2 regions of the Paenibacillus sp. LBL genome follow, and region 1 is predicted to be linked to the other one. Evidence: a T-box and tRNA genes for the amino acid it is inferred to sense, from the RefSeq annotation. Region 1 holds a T-box; the other holds one or more tRNA genes.
What was found. A T-box is a leader RNA that pairs with one kind of tRNA and senses whether it is charged. The one in region 1 lies ahead of trpS (tryptophan--tRNA ligase), so its partner is inferred to be a tRNA-Trp.

Region 1 (10,156 bases):
CATACTGCGGCAGTTGCAGGGTGATGAACACGCCTGAGGAAGGGCACGTATATTGAATGCCGCTGCCGAAAACACGTGCGCACACTTCGATAGCATATCGCATCTTCTCTCGGTAATGGTCACGGATTCTGGTGGCATGGCGCCTATACATCCCACTCTTCATGTATAGCTCCAGCGCGCCTTGGGAGAGGATCGGCGACGCTATGTCCGCAGCGTTCTTGTAGTTTATGAACAGGTCCACAAGTCGTTCGGGGAGGATGGCGGCACCCATTCGAATCCCCGGAAGAATCGTCTTGGAGAAACTCTTGATATAAATCACCTGCTTGCCATCGTCCAGGGCGTACAATGGATCGGCCTTCGCATCCTCTTCAAGGTCCGCAAGATAATCATCCTCCACGATATAAACACCGTACTTACTCGCAAGCTCCACAATCCGCTTCTTCTGTTCCAGCGAATAAGACGTACCGAGCGGATTGAGGAATCTCGGCACCGTGAAGAAGAATTTGATCTGTCCGCTGCCAAAATGGGCCTCCAGCTCTCCCAGGTCAATCCCCTGATCATCCCGCTGGATTCCGATCACCGGACACCCCGCAACATCCGCGGCCGCCAGGAACCCAAAATACGTCGGCTGTTCCACAAGAACTGCCTGCCCCTCCCCCGGAAACGGCATCCGCGTCAGGATCGAGAAGGCCTGCTGAGCGCCTGTCACCACCACGATCTGGCCTGGCTGCGCAAAGATCTGCTGCGCATGGAAGTGCTTTCGCAGCTCATTCCTCAAGTTGGCGATCCCTTGCGGATCGGTGTAACCGAACAGTTCCTCCTTATACAAGGAAATGGCCTGGCGCAGGCAGTGCTCGATCTGCTGGAACGGCAAAAAATCGCCCCTGGGTGTCGTTGAGGCGAAATCGATCGGCCCGCTTTCAGTCCGTGTATGGGAGCGGACCTTCCCCTCTACCAGATAGTACCCGCTCTTGGATACCGCATAGATCACATCTTCGCGTTCCAAGGTCTGATACGCATGAACGACCGTATTGGGACTGCACGAGAACATGTGGGCCACCGCCCGGATCGATGGCAGCTTATGACCCGGCCGTATATGACCTTCTTCCACTTCCCGGATCATATACGCAACGATTTGTTCATGCTTCGTATCCATCCCGCTCATCCCCCTGTATTAATACAGTTGCTATAAATGGTCCTTCCATTTTCCGAGCTCATGATTAGAATTAGTTTAACACATTTTGAAAGGAAGGTATTTATTATGAAAATGGCTTTCATCCTGTTCCATGGCATGACGGCTCTGGACCTGATCGGCTTCACCGAAGTCATAACCAGGCTCTCCCGCATCCGGCCGGAAGCGGAGGTCTCCTGGGATTACTGCGCGATGACTTCACACATTACCGATGATCGCGGGCTGGAATATGTGATCGGCCGGGTAAAGCCCGATCTTTCCAAGTATGAGCTGGTTTTTGTTCCCGGCGGCTTTGCCACGCGGAAGCTGCGACAGGATTCCGAGGTAATCGCATGGCTGCAGACGGCCCGGGAAGCAAAATATCTCGTTTCCGTCTGCACCGGATCACTGCTGCTTGGGGCAGCCGGTTTGCTGGAGGGCAAGCGGGCTACCTCCAATGCTTCGGCTTACGATCTTTTGGCACCCTACTGCAAGGAGGTCGTTCAAGCGCGCATCGTGCGGGATGGCCGCCTCATTACAGGCGGAGGGGTATCTTCATCCATTGATCTCGGCCTCTTCGTGCTTGAAAGGTTAACCGATGCGCCAACCGTGGAGCTCGTAAAATCGGATATGAGCTACCCCTACTACCAGACAGGAACCTCAGCCTCGGTCTATCACGCCATGAATTGACGATGACCAAATCCCTTCAGGACCCGAGCACGATTCCCCAGTTGTTTGTCCGCTTCTCCTAGGTAGTCAAGCTCGTCACCAGCTTCTCTTTGTTCAAACAAGCCTTCCGGAAGCTGTTCCATATTTAATAGATGTGCCAATCCTTCTCTATAATGTGCCTTTCCTCATCATGAAATTTAGTGATACACCCTGAAAAAATTCCTGAAATAGCGAGTATCGAAAAAAAAGTTTATTCTCTTACTGAACCTTTTTGCCCACGGGAGCGAATTAAGAGTTGTAACAAGTTCAGGAGGGGCCCCAAATGAATGATAAAGAGTTACTTCCGTGGCTTGAACAAGCGAAGCTCGGCGACGAGTCGGCCTTTCAGCTTGTCTATCAGGCGACTCATCAAGACGTCTATCGGACGGTTGCTTTTCTCGTCTACAACAAACAGGACATTGAGGATATCGTGAATGAAGTTTACATGCGCATGTGGCGGTCGATGGACAAGTACGACCCGAACCGGCCATTCCGATTTTGGTTGCACGGGATCACGGTCCGGCTTGTCCAGGATTGGAAAAGAAAGGCCTGGCGGCGAATTCGCCTCTTTGAACGAAACCGCCAGACGACTTGCGAACCGTTCGACTGGACGGACAACGCGGTCCTGCGGTCCGAAACGCAGCATGAGCTGTTCAGCCTTGTCCGTCAGTTGTCGTATAAACTTCGTGTCGTCGTTATCCTTCGCTATTTTCACGACTATGCTCTGGAAGAAATCGCAGACATGCTGCAAATCCCCGTTGGCACAGTGAAATCCAGGCATCATCTGGCACTGAAAGAACTCCGAAAACGATTCGAGATGACGGGAGGTGACGCGTATGTCCATTGACAAGGAATTACGTGAAGAGCTTCGCCAGGTGGCAGATTCGATGCACTGTCCACCTGAATTGTATGGGCGTGTTAAACAGTCCTACCAACACTATGCGAACGAAAAGAAAGGTAGATCTCCCATGAAAAAACGCATGCTTGCAGGTATTGCCGCAGTAGCCATCCTGATTCCGTCAGCCGTATATGCTTCTTCCTATCTAGCCGATGGTATATTCGGTTCTTCTACAACCATTGAACAGATCGGCGGTACCCAGGAAGATTATCAAGAGATTGAGGGAATGCTTCAAGCAGCAAAAGACAAACTCACGGAAGACGAATTCAAGGAGTATGTGGAGCTGACCAAGCAGTTGATGCAATTAAAGCTGAAGATCACCGATAAAAATGGGGTCAAACATGAGGAGAAGCTGACCAAAGAAGAGCAGCAGCAGTTTGAGGAGCTCGCCTCCAAGCTGGCTCCGTACTTCGAGAAGATTAAAGGACCCGCCAAGCCGTAAGAAGCAGGGACCCATCCGATGTGGATGGAGTCCCTTTTTTCTCGTCAGGAGCCCGGGGCGCTGCCCTTATACGATGGTCTGCTCAAAAAGCCATCTCTTGCACCATGGAACAGCACCATTACTTTCAGCTGATCGGCATGACTACGCCTGTTGGCGCATCTACTCTGGAGATGATCGGCATAACCGGCTCATCAAGCATACGCACGTAACCGATCATCAATAAGCTCCATTAGCCATGCCCGTTCACCTGGAACGTCTTCTCTCAATCTGGCTGCCGCTACCGGCAGCATCCAGCGGTGGATATCCTCCCGCTTTGCATGGGACAGGCGGCAGTATTCGTTCAGATATACTCTATTCCACATCGTACGGGCAGCCCGGAGCACAACCGCCATAATCCTTGATTGCTGCAACGGGTTAAACGGTGACTGAAACATCAGGGATGTCCTGGCGACATCGCACAGAGGGTTACCAACATTGGCGTTGTTCCAGTCAATCGCCCGGCATCCATCCCCCGTAACCACTATATTGTCGGGATGAAAGTCTCCATGACAGATGGAGTCCCCTTCCGGCAAAGACTCCAGCATCTTGCAGATCGTCTGAGCTTTATCCTGTAAAATGCCGCGGGCATCCATTATGGCATGTTCCAAATTTTCTTTTTGCCGCGGCAGTATGGTTGTTGTGCAGCCGTGAGTGGCATGCTGGAGCCGTGCCATATCCCGCGCGCATTTCCTTAACTGGAGCGGGGACGATTGCACCTGATGCAGCATCGAGGACCCTGTAATTCGTTCATATACGAGCCCTGTCCTCCCCTCGAGCTCCACCATGCCAAATACGGCCGGTGCCGGCACGCCGGCTTCCGAAACAATGCGCCCCATCTCCGCCTCATACGTTATCCATTCTGGACGGTACCCTTGGTAGAACAGCTTCAAGGCCTGAAACTCGCCCCATTCATAGACCTCTGCACTCCTGCCTTTTCCGATCAAGACACCCTTCTCCAAAGCACTTCCTCCATATCTTTATCAGCTTGATTTAAATTTCGAACGTATCTTTGACACCATTGTATGCTAAAGAAGCGGCTATGAATTCCCGCCCTGGGATGAGAACCTGCTCCGTCCAGAGACCGAGTTGTTTCAGGCCGCCCCCATCCGGAAGATCAGTTTTTTTAAAAAAAGGACGATCCACCTGAATATTCCAAGCAGGATCGTCCCCTTAGTCTGATGTCATTCTGATTCGCCCGCTAGCACTATCGTTCTTTGCTGCACGTCCCAGCGCCACAGCGGAGCTTTCCCCTGCAGATGCAGGCCGCCAATCCACTTATCGACGATGTTTGTATGGGCGTAGTCCGATTTCGCAGCCAATACATCCCTTCCCAGACTCGTCACCTGAAGCATGCAATCTCGGAAATCGGGAGCCTTCGCCTTGAATTTTGGAAACGATGCTGCGCCATTAATGTCCAGCAATGCATGCGGTCCCTCCGTCATCGCGGATAAATAATACCAGAACTCCAGATCACCAATTCCGAGTACATGAAGCTGGTCACCTACCTTCCGAAATAACTCATAAGGTGTGTTGATTCCACCCGCCACAGCCTCTAACGTGGCCTGCTCGATGATCCCGAGCCCGCTGCTCACGGAAGGCAGACGTGACAGGTGAGCTTCAAATGCATCTCTGACAAACGGCAGCGCCGTATAATCATCCTGCAAGATGCGCTGATGTTTCTGCGGCTGATCCGAAGTGTAGGCTTCCCATACCTTACTTCCCAGCGTTAGCTCCTCATCTCCAATTGTGTGCCATGTACCCGCCAAAGTCTCCAGCGTCGCTGAGCTAAGCTGCCCCAACCCACGGAACAGCTCAATACCGGGATACGCGCCTATGCACAGCAGGCTAAGCTTCGTATTCCCCAGCGGCCGGTCCTTAAACCAATTCAACAAATAAGACAGCATCGTCTGGTCAAACAGGTCATGCTCAAACCAAAGGACAACTTCATCATATTTTCCAAAATCCTGCAGCTTCTGCTCCTGCAACTCACAAGTGTCCAGATATTCCTTCTGCGGGATTCCAAGCGTTTGTTCCAAATACTGCGCCCTTGCCTTTCGGTTATCGGGCTCATCCATTTGCGGGAATACCGGACCGAACGAGTACAGCTCCCTCCAAACCAGAATATCCCCCTGGACTTTTCCTTGCTTCAGCTTATCTCCAACCGAATCTCCGTTTACGATATGCAGCATGCGTTTACCTCCCTCATATAGATCAGAGAACACCGATACAAAGTCGGCAACATGAAGCGTGTTCTTCAGCTTCCGCCGTGCATCAAACAGCCTCTTCTTCAAGGCAGACAAGGACACATCCAAATATTCAGAAATTTCCTGAAGGCTGTAGCCCTGAAAATAATATAGCTCGACCGCAATTCGCATGTTCGATGGCAATTCCTCTATCGTCCCATGCAACTGACCGATCATTTCTCTCCTCTCCACAATCGACTCCAAGCTTTGCTGATTAATGATGGGCTGCTCAAGCTCATGGAGCGGCAGTGTCCGAAACTGTTTTCTGCGCAGGTATCTGTAGCATTGACGCTCCACGATCACCTTGAACCATCCGGGAAATCGCCGGGGGTCCTGCAGCTTATGGAGATTGCCAAAAGCCTCGGTGAACGCCTCCTGCATCGCATCTTCCGCTAAGTAGGGATCCTGTAATTTGTCGTAAGCCACAGCTAACGCCATGCCTGTATAATGTTTGACCAATTTTTCATGGGCTTCCGCACTACCCCTCTTGGCATCCTCGATCCACTGGAACACTTTCTTCCGTACCTCCCTTCATCATGTCTCTATAAAGAAGTGCCACTTTATATGAAAAAGGTTACCTTCCTGATTGACATTCACATAACAACTGTGTAATGATTCTCATCATATCCATCCTGCCTGCACTCATGCTGAACAGGATGGATGAAATTCATGAACAACATACCACACGGCTATGAGAAGGAATAGTAGCTTATTCCCAAGGTTAAAGCGAACCGGCGGTTGGTGCGAGGCCCGGTACCCTGGAATATGTGAATGGATCTTCTCGCTTCAACCCGAACCTCTGGAAACACTAGAGCAGTAGGCCTTGACGGTGCTCCCCCGTTACCTTGGGAGAGATGACAGAAACCAGTGAGCAGTCAAGTCCTCTGTCATGCTTAAGTGCGACACTTCAGTCGAATTCGGGTGGTACCGCGGAGTTACACTTCGTCCCATAGGGGATGAGGTGTTTTTTGTGTTGTTCCAAATGATCAGGAGGTGTGTGAATGAAACGATTATTGTCAGGTATCAAACCCAGCGGAGATTTGAATATTGGCGGATACGGGGGCGCACTTCGCCAGTATGTGAATCTGCAGCATGATTACGAAGCCTATGTCTTTGTCCCGGACTTCCATGCGGTTACGGTGTATCAGGACCCCAGGAAGCTGCACCAGCGTACGCGGGACATTGCCGCTCTCTACATCGCGTCGGGCATTGATCCGCGCAAAGCGACAATCTTTCTGCAATCGCAGGTTCCTGCGCATGCGGAGCTTGGATGGTTGCTGGAGACGCAAGCGCATTTCGGGGAGTTAAAGCGAATGACCCAATTCAAGGAGAAATCGGACGGCAAAGATACGGTGAGCTCTGCACTGTTTACGTACCCGGTTCTGATGGCTGCCGATGTGCTGCTCTATCAAGCAACGCATGTGCCTGTCGGCGACGACCAGAAACAGCATCTGGAGCTGACCCGTGATGTGGCAGAGCGCTTTAATAACCGGTTTGGCAGCACGTTTATAATCCCTGAGCCGATCATTCAGGATATTGGCTCCCGGGTCATGGGATTGGATGATCCATCGAAGAAGATGAGCAAGAGCAATCCCAACAAGAACAGCTGCGTCCACATGATGGATTCGCCGGAGGATATCCGCAGGAAGTTCTCCAAAGCCGTTACCGACTCCGAAGGCGAGGTTCGTCACGATTGGGAGCAGAAGCCTGCTGTCAGCAATCTGATCGAGATCTATTCCGTATTCTCCGAGGAAGATATCTCCATCATCGAGAAGCGATATGATGGCCAGGGGTATGGCACCTTCAAGAAGGAATTGGCCGAGGTGGTCATTGAGAAGCTGCTTCCGATTCAAGAGAAGTTCCATCAAATCGTGGATTCTTCCGAGCTTGACCGCATCTTGATAGATGGGGCCCAGCGGGCTGCCCAAACTGCCAGCGGAACACTCCTTGCTGCCAAGAAAGCGATGGGTTTTGTCACGTTTTGAAAGAACCGCAGGGCGTCCATTTGTTGACGGTTTCCTTAGGGAATCAGATCAAAGGGGCGCCCTGACTCTGATGGCGCAGCTGATCAGCTACGGCCCGTTGATTACTTCAGGGATTATCCAGAACAATAGGGGAACGCAAAAAAAGAAGCTCGGATTCCCTCGCTTCTCTTCTATAATAAAGCGGCATGCCTTCGTTCTAATTGATCAATTGCTTCACTAGTTCGCGATTTCGTTCCTTAAATACATCATTATGCGAAGAAACCATGGCGTAACTTGTGGCGTCCGGTTCAATGAATTGCTTCGCGCTGTTCACCGCATTCGCTGCATCCTGGAAAGCACCCGCAATCAAGTGCAGCTTCCCGTCAAAATGCAGGATGTCACCTGCGGCATACAGTCCGGGTACGGAGGATTTACAGCTTGCGTTGCCCGCAATATAGTAGTCGTCTTTCCGTTCAATATCGAGCTTGCTGTTCTCCAAGAGCGACATATCCCGTTCGTAGCCATGGTTAATGATGACTTCGTCCACGGCCAGATACGAAACTTCCCCCGTCTCGTTATTGGTCAGTTCCACCCGCTCGATCACCTCATGATTATCGGAAGCAATAAGCTTCGTGATTGATGTATTGAGATGACAGGTCGCCGTACTGTTCATCAGCTGCTCCACCTGGGCTTCATGACCCGACAATTCGCCCTTGCGATAGGCCAGGAACACCTTCTCCGCCACAGGCTCCAACTCGTTTGCCCAATCCACCGCCGAATTTCCTCCGCCCGACACGATGACGGTCTTGCCCTTGAAATGCTGCAGGGACTTCACCGTGTAATTCAGGTTCGACACTTCAAACCGCTCTGCTCCTTCAATCTTCAGCTTCTGCGGATTCAGGATACCTCCGCCGACCGCCACGATAACCGTTCGGGACAGATGCACGCCGGAATGCGCGGTATGTAATTCGAATAGCCCTTCCTTGTTACGGACAATCGATTCCACTTTCTCGTTTAGCAGCACTTCGGGATTAAACGTCAAGCCTTGCTGAACCATCTGTTCGATCAGCTTCGCGCCCGGAGTCGGCGTCAGCCCGCCGACATCCCATATCATTTTCTCCGGATAGACGTGAACCTTCCCGCCTAGCATGGGTTGATATTCTATAATCTTGGTCTTCATTCCACGCAGTCCACTATAAAAAGCAGAATATAATCCTGCTGGTCCTCCACCAATAACGGTTACATCAAATATCTCATTCCCACTCATGCATTTCACTCCCGGTCTATAGATTAAAAGGCTGTTGTGATCACCTTGTAACGTAAATGATTATCATTATCAATTAGTATACGTTGACTTCCTCTGTTTTACAATCAAACATTTATTAAAAATTCATTTTGTCACAATTTCGCCTATATACAGTCATTCCATAAGACCATAACCTACATGTTGTTATTATTATGAAGAAACATGAATATTATTTGAAATTTCCATTAAGATATTTATTGACAACGGCGCGCCTCCACATTATATTTATGGATGAAATTGAGAATCATTATCGTTTGATTGCTAACTATTCTGGAGGTGACATGATGATTCGCCTAAGTACAGATCGAATAAGCGTCGGCTACGGCGAGAATCTGATATTGAATCGTCTTAATGTAGATATTCCTGATAAAAGAATCACAACTATTATTGGTCCTAACGGCTGCGGCAAGTCTACTCTTTTGAAAGCCGTTACCCGCATTATTCCCTATCAAGCCGGAGCTGCCATTCTCGATGGAGAAGAAATCGCCAAAATGAATACAAAGCTGCTGGCGAAGAAACTCGCGATTCTGCCTCAGACACCCGAAGGGCCAGGTGGACTGACCGTTGGCGAGCTGGTATCTTATGGCCGCTATCCACATCAGCGCGGTTTTGGCCGCTTGTCCAAGCAGGATATGGAAGTCATTGACTGGGCTCTGGAGGTTACGGGAACCCAGGAATATAAATATCGCTCGGTGGATGCTCTATCCGGTGGGCAGCGCCAGCGGGTATGGATTGCGATGGCACTTGCGCAGGAGACCGAGATGATTTTCCTCGACGAGCCGACCACTTATCTGGATATGGCGCATCAGCTTGAAATCCTGGAGCTTCTGGAGAAGCTGAATATCGAGCAGCAGCGTACCATTGTCATGGTTCTGCATGATCTCAACCAGGCTGCAAGATTCGCTGATTACATCATTGCGATGAAAGACGGAGACATCATTCAAGCCGGAGATCCGGAAGAGGTTATCTCCCACGATGTATTAAAGAAAGTATTCCATATCGATGCAGAGATCGGCCGCGATCCCCGCACCGCGAAACCTATATGCATCACATACAATCTATTAAAAGGGGAAAAAGAGAATGTACTCAAAACGGAGCAAAACGACAACTATGAAGAAGCTACTCATCCCGTTTATCGCACTGCTGTTCATTCTTAGCGCTTGCAACAGCAAGCCGGCAGAGACAAGCAGCAGCAATGCAGGAACTACCGAAACACCTAAAGCGGAGCAAACGGAAACTGCAGCGGGAACCATTACATATGAGTCCGAGAACGGACCCATCGAGGTGCCGGCCAATCCGCAGCGTGTCATTGTGTTATCCGCGTTCACAGGCAACCTGATTGCGCTGAACGTCAATCTTGTCGGGGTTGATTCCTGGTCTAAAAA
Region 2 (10,156 bases), on a different contig from region 1:
CAACAGGGGTACCTACGAAAAGGTCTTCTGTCATAGTGATAATGTCGCCTACGGAAAGGTGATAAGCGCGAGTTGCAACACCAGCTTCGATGACGAAATCTTTCAGACCTTTCTTACGTGGATCGTACATTACTTCTGGTGCAGACAAGAGCAACACAGTGTCCTTAGTAGCGTCAGCAACAGCAACACCATTTTTAACTTCGCGCTCACCAGCAACAAGACCATTCAACTTAACGAAAACACCGTTAGTAGCATTTGCTGCCAATTTAACGCTCTCAAGATTTCCGTGATATACGGACTGAACTTTATCAAGACGAATAACTGCCATGATTTAATTTCCTCCTTGGAATTTCAATATTGCGGATTACAACCGCTATTATTTATTGTATTTTTCAAACAAATGAGACAGCGCATAGCCTTTCTTATCGCTAACCTCTTCTACTACTACATCAATTTTGATAGAATCCTTTTTCTTTGGATTCAAAGAAAACTGCGCAACTTTCTTGCCCAGCATGAAGTAAAGCTTTTCTTCAATTTCCTCAAGTGTCATTTCAAACATCTTTTCTCTGACTTCTTGAATTTCACTTTCTTCCAACTTGTCGAACTTAGCAAACATATCTTCAACTTGAATTTTATGTTGCTCTTGCTCTACCTGTTGTTTAAAAGCGAACAACTGGTCACGCTCTGTTTTCAGGGCTTCATTCTCCTGAGTCAGACCATTCACTGTTTCTTGAAGCTCAGCGATTTGAGCAGTATAATCCTCAGCTGGTTGCTCCACTTCATCAGCCGCAACATCTTCCTTTACCTCATCTGCTGTATCGGCGGCAACCTCACCTTCAGTGAATTCCTCAGCCACCTCTTCACCTTTGTCGGTGAACTCGGCTGTTTCTTCCACCTCATTCTGTTCGGTACCATCTTCTTGAGCGCTCAGTTCTGCCGTGTACTCAATAAGCTTTGCTTCCAAATCTTCAGGAGTAATCTCAGAAAGATTAACGCCTTTCTCTGCTATCATCTCTTCTGTGAAAGAATATTTCGCCAGAAGTTCAAGTAACAAATTCACACTCTCACCTTCCTCACTATATTTCTCAACATCATCATCAGTAGATAATGACATCTTCAATTCTTTCAACATAGTAGTAAACTCATGTTTAAAATCGTCTTTACTGAAGTTAAACGCAGTAATTTCAGCAGATTCGAAACATGGTTCAACATCATCGCCCAATATGCAAAGCGCACTAAACACAAAATCCTCAACAACAAATAGCTTGTCCTTGTTAAAATCGCCTTTGATAATCTCGATCTCCATACTTTGGCCTTTGCTATTGCTTATTACTTTTGAAGCTTCTGAATATCTTCCTGTCCAAAGGTAAGCACCTTCAATGATTAAGTATTCATTTACGACTCCATCTTTCTCAGCAATAGGTTGCCAATAGATTGTTGCAGATTCAGGTACAACACCATATGGCTTAGTGGTTTGAACGAACTTGATCTCTTGGTCCGTTATCTCTACCTTACCGCCATGAGTACCAAAGTCTTCTTTCTTCTCAAGGAACTCGCCCACAATCGGAATGTTGTAGATCGTTGGCAAAGCGCGATCCACTGATTGCTTGGAAATAAATGATTTGTTTCTATTAGCGCCTGCATATAGTACTTTGATGTTACATTCGGAAAAGAGTGGATTGACTTGTTTAATGTTACTAATAGCAGCATTAAATTTCATGTATCTCACCCCCTTTCCGATGCTATTTTACAAGTCATTTCGAGATGTTCTTTCCTTGATCTCTCGCCTTTAACCCTTCCTCGCTTACATTGTCGCCTTGGCTCGGCCTTCCACCCTGGTCATTCATGCCGGTATGAGCCGAACTTACTGGAATAAAGTTGACGTGCATTTGAAGAATCTCGTTCTCTAGATAAGCCATATTGGTTAGGGCAGTTGGAGACATCCCCAACACCGCACCGATAATGGTCTTCGATGGAATTCCAAAAGTCGCAGCTTTCAAAGCTCTTTCAAACACTTCATCAATGTTGAAAATCGTCAGGTCCAAAAGGCTAACCTTAAACAAGGTGTTATTATTAAAGAACCTTGACTTCCTGTTAAGCCATCTCTCAAATTGTCTAAGAATATTAAAGACTAGCATTTCATCAGTTTTGATAGATTTATCAAGCCCAATGCTTCCTGCTTTATCAGCGTTGAACAATAGTTGACTGACACCCGAAGCGCCCCAGAAATCACGTTCTGCCTTAGCAACGTTGTCCGCATCTACCCTGTCCTTATCAAAGGATATGTCTGTAATTTTCATAGGCGATGTTACTAACCCGACATTCTCAGGAAGTGCTTCTGAAGCTCGATTATGAAATAGGCTCATATGTGTGAAGTCAATTAAGAAGTCGTTGTTTTGCAAACTGTCTTTTCTCATTGGCAATTCTTGAACTAGGATTTTATAGTTACCCATTTCCTCTTTCGTTTTGCGAAGTGCCTTGAACTCCTCGATCTCAAAAATCGCATCAAAAAGCCCTGCGAATGGCAGGACTGGATATTCAATATCACTATTAATTTTGATACAGATTGTATTTTCTGGATTAAGTTCAATCCACTGAGCATCCTTGTTGTTCTTATATTGGTTATACTTAACCTCGAATTCCTTCGGGAAATTCTTCAGCTTATCAGGATAAGTATTAAAATAAGAAAAGTCCCATGCAAAGTTGTATACGCCATCTTCAATTGAAGAAATTCGGCAATAGTCAGGATTCAATCGCTGAATGAAGTAGCTGTCTTTGGTAGAGTGTTCATAACCATAGAACACGTCTTCCTTAAATGCAGTGTTCAGTATCTTCCCGAATTCATGCCTAATATTCATCAATTCAAGCATTTCGTTGACTCTTTTGTACTGATTAATAAAAGTCTTTTTATTAACTTTATTTACTTCCAAACCAACAGGCTCAACGATATATCTAAACACCGGCATATTAGCGAAGTAGTTTATAAGCCTTTGATAGTGTGGGCTTTTGTTGTAAATAATGTTACTGATTTCGCGCAGTTGCTTCTGATTCTTGTCTGGACTTTCAAGAAAGCTAACAACCTGCTCTTTTTTATACTTTTTCAGTATTGTACTCTCTCGTCCCTTTTTCAGATCAGTTACGATCATCTTGCCAAGAGAAGCAAAAGTCATAGCGTTAATACGCTGCTCAAAATCATTACTCACCTAATCACCACCTACCTCATCTTATAAATTGGTTTCTTCACCTGGAAGAATTTCGATATATCAACATTCTCATTACGTCTTACTTGATTGGATTTCTCTAACGTATGGACATACCAAAGACCATACTCAAGCGCCGAAAACTTATCCTTATTGATACGATTGCTTATCTGTTTAACCTGAGTCTGATTTCCTGACTGTTTGTACTCAAGGTTCAATATCTCTTCGCACATCAAATCTGTCATAGTGTAGGGCATTAACTCTTTTGCTAACTGGTCAATATTCTTCTTTCTTTCTCTAGAAGTTCTTGCTTGTGACTCAGTGTGCAACAGCTTTACCTTCTGATTGCTGATCGTCTGCATGAAAATGTTATGAATGTCACTTGCCTTCATTTCTTTAGACTGCGATTTCAAAGCATAGATCAGCGGTACCGAATTCTCTAGCTTGTACCGCAAATAACGATCATCATTCACTACTGACCAGCTAGGATTGTCGTCAATCTCAAGTACCAGTTGGTCGATCAAACCACTACCCAGACCGTTACTATCAATTACAACCATTCGGGCTTTAAAGTCATTAGCCTTTCGTTTAAGGAACAAGGTTTGTTCCAAGAAGTGTGTTCCCTCAAACGAGTAACAGTTAACGACATGCTTTTGGTAAGTCCCGTCACCACGAGGAATTAACTTGATAACCACCAGAGCAGAGTTAGCGTTCGCTGCCCCTTCTGCACGGGCCACGTCATAAGATAAGACATAAGAAACATCTTTCTCACCTGAATGCTTCTCTTCAGCTTTAGTCAAAACTCGACTTGCTTGTAAGTCTTCCATGGTAACAAGGGAGTTTTCAGATGTACCTGACCATTCAGACATGTACTCCCGACCGAAACCTGCTAGGTTCGTGGTTGGCTGCTCCCGAAGGTCATTAATGAACGCTTCATCCAATTGACCATGCATACACGCCAGTTCAAAACCGGCACCTAAAGAAAAAGCACTCTTGCCTTGGGCCATGAGTGCAGTAACTTCCATTAACTTTTCATATGCGAAAGACTGTCTTGTACCTGCCGTTGTTACATAATAAGTAAACTTGTGAATCTCATTGGGGTCTACACCACCGCACGTTGCTAAGCGGCTGTTCGCCATCATCGGGATAACGACCGTTTGCAGCGTATCTTTCTTCATCGTGTTATCGACTATCTCTTCGACACTACCACCGTGACGGCGACCACCCCGAGACGATTCTGCAACCTGCACAACGTCAAGGCGTGAACCATTCATGAAAATTAGCTTCGTATAGTCGTTATGGAAGAATTCCTTTTTTACCTCTGCCCTCAGTAACGGGAAGAAGTTCCAAATGTTTTCAATGTTCTCTTGGGATATCTTTGCCGCCTGCATCTTTGTTGGAGCTGCGATAAAGTAATATGAGTTAGGGAACATGATACATTTCAAATACAAGGCTAGTATCTGTATGAAGGATTTAGCTGAACCCCGTGTCATACAGAAATAAACAATTTGATATCTAAACAAGACTCTAAGCATCAATCTTTGGTAAAAGTATAATTTTATCTTAGGATTTTCGCCTGCAACGAAATCTAAGAACCTATCAGGATACTTGCGCCAATACGAGCAATACTTCCTCCAATCCTTCTTAGTCTCAGAGAAGGATCGCATTGAGGTTTTCTTTTTGCTTAGGTCGTTTTGCTCTTTGCTTGTTTCACTTTTATAATTCTTATGGGATGCCACGTCATTCTTCACCTACTTTGGGTGTGTCAGACGGTGGTTGACTCAATAATTCTTGATGAAGGAGCTTCTTTTGATAGTTAAGCAAATACATAATCGTTCGATCTATAATGTCTTGATCTTCTTCGATTTCCCATGGTTCTATAAAACCGTCTCGCTCAACTTCTTCGAAAATTTGCGAAAAGGTCTTTAAACCTGTTGCTTCATCTCCACTCTTTCTATCGATAGGACGGAATCCTGAAGACTGTAACAACTTTTGATACTGATCGTGAAGTTTCGCAAATCCATTTATATCGTCTTTCTCTAAACAAATCTCCATCTTTAAGTTCAACACGCACATTATTTTCAATAGCTCTTTGTGCTGTGGTGCTGAGATATCATGAGATTCAATCATTCGAACGTACAAATCTTCGAGCCGCATATACTCTTTTGGTTTATAACCAGTACCCCATTTGAACACGATATCAGGAGTGATTTTAAACTCATTTACAAAATCATACTCTTCCTCTTGTTCTTCATCAGGAATGTCTACTTCATATACTCCTTCTACGGAATCCTCATACGTCATTCCTTTATACTGTGGTAGCGATGAAATCATTCTCATATACTCTCCAAATGTATCCTTTGGAGATTCTACAGCTTTATTCCAGACATCCACCCTATACGGTTTATCAATCTGTCTCAAAACCATCTTCACGGTGTTTAAATCTTTTGGATTAACCATTTCTTTAAGGCAATCCTTGCAAACTGGAACAAGCTGATCGCTAAACATAGTACTAGTACTTGCGTAGAAATTAACTAATACTCGTTCTCTTCCGCACTTCATGCAAATCTTTTTACCAGGTAACTTTTTCTTTATCGCCATACAATAACCCCTCAATAGATAAAGAGCTATTTTTTCTACACCCATTTAATTAATGGATGCAGTTAAATAGCTCTTTATCGCTCATTCTGCTTGTCAACAATGCTCAAAGCTTCAATCTTGCTTTCGATGTCAGTTAAGAGACTCTTCTTCCAAGCGTATAAATATGATTCATTAAATAGAGATATAATGGCTTCATATAGTTCTTCTTCATTAGTAACGGATTCAGTGAAATGATTATAGTACCGATCTACAATATCTTTAGGGTCATCTAACTCTGTTTCTACGTAAGCCCCATCGATCTCTTCTTCAGGTTGACTGCAATGAGGGCAATAATCATCTTTCTCTTTGTCGTTAAAATTGAACATCATTTCGAGTACACCCCTTCTTATTAGGCAGCTTGCAAGTCAATCTTTATCGGAACAATCGTACCATCACCGCGAACAACAATCATAGCTTGTCCTGCGTTTGTCGCGCACAACATATCCTTGCTGTAGTTGTTGCGTCCCATTAAGCAAGGTACACCAACTATCAATCTGCCATGATCGTCTTCTTGCACATAATAGTTATGGAGATGACCATGAACAAACGCATCATAGATTACTTCATCCATAGAAATGTGACCAAGTAACCGGCGCTTCTTATCTCCATTGTCACGATCACCGTGAACAAACTTGATTTTCTTCCCATTCAAGTCCAATACAATAGAAGAATCATGAATGCTAGTTTCAATAAATTGCAGCCGTTCTGAATTGATTGCCTGTACGACATTTTTAATGCCATCATTGATAATCACATTCACATTATCACCTGCATGACTAACAGCCTTATCTCCTGCCATTCTGTCGTGATTACCAGCAATGCCTTTATATGTGACATTTACATATTCACTTAAGGAAACAAGTAGATCGATTATCAACTTCTGAGCTTTAACTATTTGCATTGAAAACCCGAATTCGCAATCTTGTGATTGATTTGGACGCATATACATCTGTTCACACCAATCCCCAAGCCCCACCACATTCAGATCCGTAACTCCGAACATTTTGCAGTAATAGATAGTTTCTTGCTTCAGTAAGTTTAACCTTTTCTCAGCAATCTCAAGGTTATAATAATTTCCTAAGCAGTCGTCCACTACTACCCCAATATGCCAATCCGTCACCATTAGAACGCCTTTGCTTTCACTCTTCATAAATGGTGGGTTATAAGTCAAATGTGGAACATTAATATCAAGATTGTTCGCATATACATCTTTAAGCTCCTCAACCGCTAGCACTCTCGTTGCAAGGTCACGTTTAATGCGGTTCAGCTGCGTTAAAACTTGTTGATTTGAACGCTTTTCAATGTATATTTCGCCAACAGCTTGTTTAATAGATTCCAGCTTATTCGTTGCAACCAGATCAGCATGCTTCGTGGCACTACTCAAAAGTCCCATTTCTTTTTGATGGTCCTTAATCATGCACCGATACGATTCATTAATGTCAGAATCATCGAACCCTTCAATTGTCATCATGGCCTGGTGAGTTCTCCAATTGCATTTTCGAGAAGGTGTTGCATTTTGCAGTTCCATTTTTAATAAAACAGCAGTCTCCAAATGCACATCATCAACAGTAATGACTTCGCCATTAGAGTTTTTATATGAACGCATTGTCTTAACCTACCGCTGGAATTGGATTAACTTCTTGAATTGTGACTGATATTTCCTTGCCTTCAAATTCATTGATTAATGCAAACAAATCATATACTTCATCAGAATGCTTGGTTTCTTCTGTTACCATGCCATCCTCAAATCTACCTTTTAATGAAATGGAATGTACTCTCTTCGCCATTATATCGATTCCCCTTTTTCTCGTTAACTCATGTAATCTTTTCTCCCGAGACGAACCAATGTGCGTGTCAGGAAGTCCTAAACAGTATTTCAAAATAGGATGTACGGGATTCGAACCCGTGTTACTGCCGTGAAAGGGCAGTGTCTTAAGCCGTCTTGACCAACATCCCCTATCGCTATGCCACTGATGTTACCACCATCAGTTCTATATCATCGTAGATCCACTGACCTTGAATCAGTTAGCCAACACGAACTCTAAATCAATCCTGCAAGGTGAGAGTCTTGAACTCTATTGACTGCCGATCAGCTACACCTTACATGGCAGGGAAGCCAGGATTCGAACCTGGAACATACGCATTAACAGTGCGCCGTTCTACCATTGAACTACAACCCTTTATGGCACAGGTTTAAGGAATCGAACCCTAGATTGCAAGGTTGGAACTTGCCGTGTTACCACTACACTAAACCCATATCAAAAAGCCCACGCACTAAGCGTGAGCCTTGGAATTAAATCAACTCTGCTAACTCAGCAGTCTTACTTCTTTCAGTCTTATCTAGAACAACTTGCCCATAAAGTGGATTGCCGCCTAACACAGATAACGCTTTGACACCATTCTTATGGATAAATGATTCCTTATCAATTTGCTTTAAGTCACCGTTTAGCCATAGCTGCGATCCTTCACCGACACGGCCTAGAAGCAATTTAATATGGTTTCGGGTATTGTTTTGAACTTCAGTTACATATATAATCGAATTCTTAATGTCCCGACCACGAATTGTTCCAAGATGTTGTAATTCAATCAAGCCCTTTTCAACGAACATTCTTAGCCCTTCGATGCCGCCAAGATGATCCGCAATAGGCATTGCATACGGTATCAACTTATCAAAGTTATCGCCTGGAAGAAAACCAATTTCACCAGAATCCTCAAGCTCGACAACGTTTCGAACAAAGACAAGCTTTTCAAATTTCTGTGTTTCTATCATGTGAATCGCATGTGATAACATACAGAAATCCTTGCCGGTGCCAAACTTCCCGAAGCAAGCTTTCACCATAGTATCCTTATCCTGCAACATATCGAACAGCAACTCTTGCTTCTGATTCAAAGGCTTAATTTCACCCATGAATTTACTAGATATTTTCTTCCATTTGACTTTAGCTAGTGCTTCTCCGTCCCATTTGAAATGACATTTATCAATCATTTTGTATCCTGTGATATTGCCATGTTCATCTAGAGTAGGTGAATTCTTATCCCAGACAATCAAATATTCGTTCTTTCTAAGGCCTAGAAAGTTATCTGATTTGGTGAAAAGATCAGAAAGAATTTGCTGGTCTTCAACTGAATTCATATCAAGGTACAAGTCTCTCGTCCCTGTATAAGAGTCATCAACCGTGTCTTCAGTGTCAAAATCAATGACAGGTATCTTGAACCCTTCAGCTTTAAACTTAAGCAGTAGATCCTTTGTGATTAATCCGTAACCATTCTGCATGCAACAATCAATAAGTTTATTGTCTACATAACCTACATCGAAGTCCTTGCCGATAAAACCTTCGTAATCATTCAGATCAAATACCAAAGAATCACGATAACGATTAATATATCGAGTTGCCTTCCTTGCTTTATAAGCAAGCTCCCCACCCTTTTTCTTGTGGTTCTCAAGCTCACGAATTACATGAGCTGAGATCACAATGTTGAAGTCGATGAGCCTATCAACATCATCAAGTAAGACATTCGTATCTACTACATAGGATTGGTTCATCGGGAGTCCCCTTACTATTAGTTGATGTCTTCTTTGAGCGCCTTGGCAGGTTTCAAACCGACTGTATTACTCGCAGGAATCAACATTTCTTCGCCTGTTTGGGGATTACGTCCGTTACGGGCTGCGCGTTTACGGATTTCAAACGTTCCGAACCCATTCACTTTTACGTCCTCGCCATTCACCAGTGCATCATAGATAGTATCGAAAACAACGTTGACTGCTTCCGTGGCGTCTTTTTTAGTCATCTCGTATCTTTGTGCAATTTCATTAACCAAATCAGCTTTATTCATTTCAAATCTCCCTTTCATTCCGTGATTCTATTTTATATTGCATTAGTAGATGAATTCTGATAAGATTGGTTCAACGTTTTGGTCAAAGAACCTTAGCGTTTCCCCTTCTTTTACACACAGAATGGAATCCATTTCTGATTCGTTGGTCCAGTCGTCTGTATCGCTTGGCGTATTAGATACCTTATATGATTCTAACCGCTCATCGATGCAATACTTCTCTCCTTCGAATACAAAGTAATTCTCAATATCAACAATGCACCATTGTTTAACAGCGTTAGGATATAGTCTTACAATTTCCTGTAGCTTTTCAAATTTCATCTTCATTATCTTTCCTACCAATCGTCTTCTTCATCTGAGTTTAATGTGCCAAGTAATCTTTGATCCTCTTTTGATAAGCTTGAGAACGGTGTGTTTTTACTATCACCACGTCTAAGTTTCTTCATTTTAGTATTAGACATGACGTATTTATCCTCTTTATGCTT

Region 2: it has a tRNA-Trp gene. The T-box ahead of trpS (tryptophan--tRNA ligase) is inferred to sense a tRNA for this amino acid. The anticodon was not compared.

What each region holds. Positions count from the first base shown of each region.
Region 1 is NZ_JARXYU010000011.1:185,009-195,164, reverse strand. It holds gene M2277_RS21730 (aminotransferase-like domain-containing protein) at 1-1,156, opposite strand, end outside; gene M2277_RS21725 (DJ-1/PfpI family protein) at 1,262-1,861, shown strand; gene M2277_RS21720 (sigma-70 family RNA polymerase sigma factor) at 2,163-2,726, shown strand; gene M2277_RS21715 (DUF3600 domain-containing protein) at 2,716-3,219, shown strand; gene M2277_RS21710 (phosphotransferase family protein) at 3,411-4,217, opposite strand; gene M2277_RS21705 (sigma-70 family RNA polymerase sigma factor) at 4,440-6,014, opposite strand; T-box leader at 6,184-6,454, shown strand; gene trpS (tryptophan--tRNA ligase) at 6,503-7,486, shown strand; gene M2277_RS21695 (NAD(P)/FAD-dependent oxidoreductase) at 7,683-8,732, opposite strand; gene M2277_RS21690 (ABC transporter ATP-binding protein) at 9,056-9,928, shown strand; gene M2277_RS21685 (iron-hydroxamate ABC transporter substrate-binding protein) at 9,882-10,156, shown strand, end outside.
Region 2 is NZ_JARXYU010000015.1:117,188-127,343, reverse strand. It holds gene M2277_RS24810 (hypothetical protein) at 1-328, opposite strand, end outside; gene M2277_RS24805 (hypothetical protein) at 377-1,720, opposite strand; gene M2277_RS24800 (hypothetical protein) at 1,755-3,203, opposite strand; gene M2277_RS24795 (DNA-packaging protein) at 3,215-4,939, opposite strand; gene M2277_RS24790 (hypothetical protein) at 4,941-5,801, opposite strand; gene M2277_RS24785 (hypothetical protein) at 5,876-6,169, opposite strand; gene M2277_RS24780 (metallophosphoesterase family protein) at 6,190-7,446, opposite strand; gene M2277_RS24775 (YonK family protein) at 7,451-7,627, opposite strand; tRNA gene M2277_RS24770 (tRNA-Glu) at 7,723-7,796, opposite strand; tRNA gene M2277_RS24765 (tRNA-Asn) at 7,946-8,020, opposite strand; tRNA gene M2277_RS24760 (tRNA-Trp) at 8,024-8,097, opposite strand; gene M2277_RS24755 (PhoH family protein) at 8,134-9,384, opposite strand; gene M2277_RS24750 (HU family DNA-binding protein) at 9,402-9,674, opposite strand; gene M2277_RS24745 (hypothetical protein) at 9,717-9,992, opposite strand; gene M2277_RS24740 (hypothetical protein) at 10,007-10,156, opposite strand, start outside.